2 regions of the Cupriavidus sp. genome follow, and region 2 is predicted to be linked to the other one. Evidence: predicted binding sites of a transcription regulator. Region 2 holds the regulator's gene; the other holds the start of a gene.
The links. The regulator FNR, encoded in region 2, switches genes on or off when oxygen is low (the NO sensors DNR and NnrR bind a similar motif). The targets are predictions, from matches to a motif close to TTGATNNNNATCAA.

Region 1: a site for FNR is predicted at 1,007-1,020, ahead of ACO550_RS30675 (OmpW/AlkL family protein). Genes of this name have one in related genera too.

Annotation. Positions count from the first base shown of each region.
Region 1 covers NZ_DBHKYV010000036.1:62,011-65,112, forward strand. Annotated here, with positions in the region: gene leuA (2-isopropylmalate synthase) at 1-762, shown strand, start outside; gene ACO550_RS30675 (OmpW/AlkL family protein) at 1,135-1,740, shown strand; gene ACO550_RS30680 (AMP nucleosidase) at 1,924-3,102, opposite strand, start outside.
Region 2 covers NZ_DBHKYV010000030.1:65,509-68,610, forward strand. Annotated here, with positions in the region: gene ccoG (cytochrome c oxidase accessory protein CcoG) at 1-915, shown strand, start outside; gene ACO550_RS28010 (hypothetical protein) at 958-1,167, shown strand; gene ACO550_RS28015 (hypothetical protein) at 1,164-1,409, shown strand; gene fnr (fumarate/nitrate reduction transcriptional regulator Fnr) at 1,510-2,235, opposite strand; gene ACO550_RS28025 (urease accessory protein UreH domain-containing protein) at 2,321-3,088, shown strand.

The DNA of each region.
Region 1 (3,102 bases), on a different contig from region 2:
TGCGTGGAGCATTGCAACCAGTTGCCCGTGCACCCGCGTCATCCCTATGTTGGCGATCTTGTCTTCACCGCGTTCTCGGGTTCGCACCAGGACGCCATCCGCAAGGGCTTCGCCCAGCAGAAGCCGGATGCGATCTGGGAAGTGCCCTACCTTCCGATCGATCCCGCGGACCTGGGCCGCAGCTACGACGCGGTAATCCGCGTCAACAGCCAGTCGGGCAAGGGTGGCATGGCATACCTGCTGGAGCAGGTGCATGGCATCTTCATGCCGCGCCGCCTGCAGATCGAATTCAGCCGTTCGGTGCAGGTGATGACCGACGAAACCGGTCTTGAAGCCAGCGCCGAGGATCTTTACGCATTGTTCCGGCGTGAATATCTCGATGCCGAAGGGCCGCTGCGCTACGTCTCGCACCGCATGGTGTCAACCAGCGACAGCACGGTGGAAATCGAGATCGAGATGACGCGCGATGGGCAGCCCGTGCGGGTGCGTGGCGCCGGCAACGGTCCGATCGATGCCACGGTCGACGCCTTCGCGCGCGGCCTGGGCCTTGCGGTGCGCGTGATGGACTACCACGAACACGCCATGACTACCGGTGCCAATGCCAACGCGGCCTGCTATGTGGAAGTGCGAGTGGGCGATTCGCCGACCGGTTTTGGCGCGGGCGTGGATGCCAGCATCGTCACGGCGTCGCTGAAAGCGGTGGTATCTGGTGTCAACCGCCATGTACACGTACGGGCCGACGCCGAGGCCAGGGCAGCCTGAGATCGTACGTAGCTAATCGCACGCAGTAGAAAAACGGTGTGCCCTGCCCCCACAGGGCACACCTGGAAAGACGTCCTCGCGGACGCCCACGACATGCGCGGTGCACAACCACGTGTGCACAGCCTACGGGGGGCGCCATTCGCGCGCCACGAATAAATCCGCATGTGGATAGAAGCCACGGCGCGCAGGGGCTGTCGCGCATTGACGACGCCGTTGCGCCAAAAGCGTGTCGCCTGCACCTCACTTGTCTTGCATCAAGGTTAGGTATCCCTGCGCGGGACACACTGGTCGCACTTTTTCGATGTTTAGTGCTTGACCAACATGACCACTTCAAACAATCCCCGCCGCAACCCCCTCGCTTCCGCCGTCTGCATGGCGCTCGCCGCCGCCACGATTGGCACCCTTTCCGCGCCGGCATTTGCCGCCGACGACGCGCAAGGCAACTGGATGGTCCGCCTGCGCGGTACCTACATGGACATGGCCAACAAGTCCGACCCGATTGGCGGGGCCGGTGCGTCGGACCGCATCCATGTCAACAACAAGTGGATTCCGGAGCTGGACGTCACGTACTTCATCGTGCCGCATATCGCGGCCGAACTGGTGCTGACCATTCCGCAGAAGCAGGACGTAAGCCTCGATGGCGCGAAGATCGGTACGTTCAAGCATCTGCCGCCGACCCTGCTGCTGCAATACCATTTCCTGCCGAATGGCACGTTCCGCCCATACGTGGGCGCCGGTGTCAACGTGACGCGCATCTATGGCGCGGACATTGCCGGCAATACGCTGAGCCTCGATAACTGGAGCGTGGGCCCTGCCCTGCAGATCGGCATGGACTACAAGCTCAACAAGAACTGGTTCCTGAACGTCGACGCCAAGAAGCTGTGGATTTCCAGCAACGTTTACGCTGGCGGCGCCAAGGTCTCGACGGTCAACCTTGATCCTTGGCTGTTCAGTGCGGGGGTGGGATATCGCTTCTAAACCGCCGGACGAACTCGGGGCGTGGGTGGTTTGACCACCAACACCGCAAGCCACGCCCAAGTGGAATCAGAAGGTAGTGTCTCGGCTCTCTCTCCCCTCATGGGGAGAGAGTGGGAGAGAGGGGTGGTACAGCAGGGAACCACACAAAGCGAAGCTGCTGGAGGGGAGCGAACCCTTGGTACGCTAGCGGAATGCCGGTTCGTCGAAGCTGCGTAGCTTGCGGGAGTGCAACTGCTCGACGCCGTTCTCGCGCAGGATGCGGATAGCTTCCAGACCGATCGTCATATGCTGGCTTACGCGCTGGCGATAGAACGCGTTGGCCATGCCGCGCAATTTCAGTTCGCCATGCAGCGGCTTGTCCGACACGCACAGCAAGGTGCCATACGGTACGCGTAGCCGGAAACCATTGGCGGCCACTGCCGCGCTTTCCATATCGATTGCAATCGCACGTGACTGGTTGAAGCGCGCGTACAGCGCCTTCGATTTCAGCTCCCAGTTACGGTCATCGGTCGAGACCACGGTACCGGTGCGCATGCGCGTCTTCATCTCCGTGCCCGACAAACCCGTCACACGTGCCACTGCTTCCTGCAGTGCCACCTGGATTTCCGCAATCGGGGGCACCGGCACCCACGGCGGCAAGTCGTGGTCCAGCACGTGGTCGTCACGTACATACGCGTGCGCCAGCACGTAGTCGCCAAGCTGTTGTGAGCGACGCAGGCCACCGCAATGCCCCACCATCAGCCAGCAGTGCGGCCGCAGCACGGCCAGATGGTCGGTCATGGTCTTGGCGTTGGACGGTCCGACACCAATGTTCACCAGCGTGACGCCAAGCCCGTCTTCGCGCACAAGGTGATAGGCCGGCATCTGCGGCAGCGCGCGCGGACGCGAGGCGTCATCGGGCTCGGCCTCGCCAAGCTGCTGCACGATATCGCCCGGCTCGACAAAGCGCACATAGCCGTCGCCACCATCACCTGACATGAGATTGCGACCCAGCGTGACGAACTCGTCGACATAGCGTTGATAGTTCGTAAACAATACAAAGCGCTGGAAGTGGTGTGGTGCGGTGCCCGTGTAGTGATAGAGCCGCTGCAGCGCCAGGTCCACGCGTTCGGCAGAGAACAGCGAGAGCGGCCAGGCCTCACCGGGCGTGGGCTCATAGGTGCCGTTGGCAATCGAGTCGTCGATGCGGCTCAGTTCGGGCAATACAAACGATGCTTCGAGCTCGCGGGCCTGGGTATAGCTGATGTCCGTGGTCGAAGCCTCGATGACAAACGGCAGCGGAATCGGCCGGCGCGACAGGCCCACCACCACCGGCACGCGGTGATAGCGCATCAGGCGCTCGATCTGGTCACGATAGTAGTC
Region 2 (3,102 bases):
TTCGCGCCGATCCGTGAGCTGGGCAGCGAGATCCTGCAATTCTCGCTGGGCCCGTGGCAAACCTTCTGGATGCTGTTCTACGCGTTTGCGACGTGGGGCAATGCGGGCTTCATGCGCGAGCAGGTCTGCAAGTACATGTGTCCGTACGCGCGTTTCCAGAGCGTGATGGTCGATCGCGATACCTTTGTCGTGACCTATGACGTGGGGCGTGGCGAACCGCGTGGCAGCCGTTCGCGCAAGGCAGACCATCATGCGGCAGGCCTGGGCGATTGCGTGAACTGCAGCATCTGCGTGCAGGTGTGTCCGACCGGGATCGATATCCGCGATGGCCTGCAGTACGAGTGTATTGGTTGCGGGGCATGTATCGACGCCTGCAATCAGGTCATGGACAAGATGGAGTATCCGCGCGGGCTGATCCGGTACACATCGGAAAATGCGATGCGCAAGAGCCTGTCCGTGACCGATGCACGCAAACGGCTGATGCGCCCGCGCACAATCGTCTACACCATGATCTGGTTATTGCTGGCCGTAGGATTTGTCGCATCGCTGGCCATGCGCACCCCGCTCAAGGTCGACATCATCCGCGATCGCGGCGCACTTGGCCGCGAGGTGGAAGGGCGCTGGATCGAGAACGTGTACCGACTCCAGTTGATCAACACAACGGAAGCGCCGATGAAGGTGCGCGTGCAGGCCGGCAGTGATGAGTTGAAGGGGATGGTCGTCGAATACGATCACACCGCGGAAGCGTTGTCGCCCACATCGAACCGCTTGTTGCCAATCCGGATCCGCGTGCCGATCGACGATGCCAGGCAGGGGACGTACAAGATCAGCGTGACGGTGACCGCCGAAGCGGAACCCGCGCGTGCGGTGCAGATCCGGCAAAGCACGAGTTTTATCGTACCCCGCAATCTGTGATGCTTTATCTGTGAAGCTGGACGATACCAAGAGGAGAGCGCAATGACCCCACATCCCGCCAAGCCCTGGTACAAGGAGCCATGGCCGTGGATCCTGATGAGCGGACCGCTGCTGGCCATGATTGGTTGCGGCATCACGATCTGGCTGGCAAGCACGCATGCCGATATGCCGGTCGGGGATGCCACCCGTCATGGCCTGGTCGTGGAGAAGGTCGATGTTGACCATGCCCGGACACCAGCGAGGCAACCATGAGATTGCGCTGGCTGATGTGGGTGTTATGGCCGGCATTCCTGATGGGAGGCGCGGCAACGGCCGTGGTGTTCTCGGTGGTGGATCCTGGTGATCTCAGTTTTTTCGGGCATCCGGTCGAGGCATCGCGGCAGGCGGTCTATACGGTGGGATTCCTGGTGGCGTGGCTGTTCTGCGCGTTGTCCAGCGGGCTGACGCTGTACACGATGCCGGTGAAGCTCAGCGATACCGATGAACTCGAATAGGTCCGGTATGCATGAAGTGCCTGGGAACCCTGGAAAACGGAAAGGCCGCACCGGATGCGCTCCGGTGCGGCCTTTTGCATGTTGCTCGCGAAGGCGCCGTTCAGCAGGATCGGCTGTAGACCTGCTTGATACCCTCCATATCGACCAGCTTCACATGGCGCTGACGAATCTGGATCAGCCCCGCTTCCGCAAAGCGCGAGAACAGTCGGCTGACGGTTTCGAGCTTCAGGCCCAGGTAGCTGCCGATTTCCTCGCGGCTCATGCGCAGTACGAACTCTGTCGAGGAGTATCCGCGCGCCGACAGTCGTTCAGACATGTTGATCAGGAACGCCGCGAGACGCTCCTCGGCACGCATCGAGCCGAGCGTGATCAGCATCACCTGGTCCTGGGAGATTTCCTTGCTCATCAGGCGCAGGAACTGGCCTTGCAGCGACGGAAGCTGGCCCGACAATACCTGCAGGTCATCGAACCGCACGACGCAGACTTCGGTGTCTTCGAGTGCCGTGGCATCCGATGCGTGCTGCATCTCGCTGAGCCCGTCGAGACCGATCACTTCGCCGGGCAGGTGAAAGCCCGTGATCTGCGTGCGCCCGTCTTCCATCGTGACGTGCGTCTTCAGTGTGCCGAAGCGAATCGCATAGACCGCGGTGAGGGGCTCTCCCATGCGGTACAGCGTTTCACCCTTGTGAACACGAACGCGTTCCTGCACGAGCGTGTCCATTTTCACGAGGTCTTGCTGCGACATGCCCACGGGCAGGCAAAGCTGACCCATGGCACACGTGGAACAGCGGGGCGACATCTCGGTGACGGGAATGGAAGTCAACAATTGAAGTGCTCGTTTTGAATGCGCTTGAAGCGAGGGCGCGATGCAGGCATTTTACAGCGTCGAGTGACGCGGAAGCGAGGAACAGTTGCCATTTGGTGTACTTTTAAGCGTTTTTCTGGTGGCCCTGCTTGGCGGCGTGCATTGCGCCGCAATGTGCGGTGGCATTGCGATTGCCGCGGAGCAGAACGGCACGCGCCGGGTGGCCGCGATCGTGCATCGCTCGCCGCGTAGCTGGTGGGCCGAACTGTGCGTGATGCACGCCGGACGCCTGACCACCTACATGCTGCTTGGCGCATTGATGGGCGCGGTCGGCGCAACCGTGTGGAAGCAGGAGTATCTGCCACTGCAGCGCTGGCTCTATGCGGCCGGCAGTGTGATGCTGGTTCTTACCGGGCTGTGGTTGCTACGCGGGCGAACCAGTCTTGTCAGCTGGATCGAGCGGCTGGCATCGCGTGCCGCATCGCACGTCGTGCGCCTGGCGGGATCGGTGGCGGGATACGTGCCGGCAGCGGTGCGACGCGAGCAGCGCACCCCGCCGATGTTGCGCCGCTATGGCATGGGGCTGGCATGGGGTCTGGTACCCTGCGGCATGGTTTATGGGGCACTCGCCATGGCGCTGCTCGCTGGCAATGCGCCATCGGGTGCGCTCGTGATGGGTGCGTTCGGATTGGGCACGCTACCTAACCTGCTGGTGATCTCGGGGTTGTCTGGCTATCTGCGGCAGTTGTCACGCAAGCCGGTGATTCGGACCGCGTCGGCGCTGGTGGTGATCGGGTTTGGCGCGCTCGGCGTGGCGCGGGCGATCTGGCTTCCTGATACGCTCGCGCAACACGGTTTTTGCGTGGTGTTTTGAATCGACCACAGCGG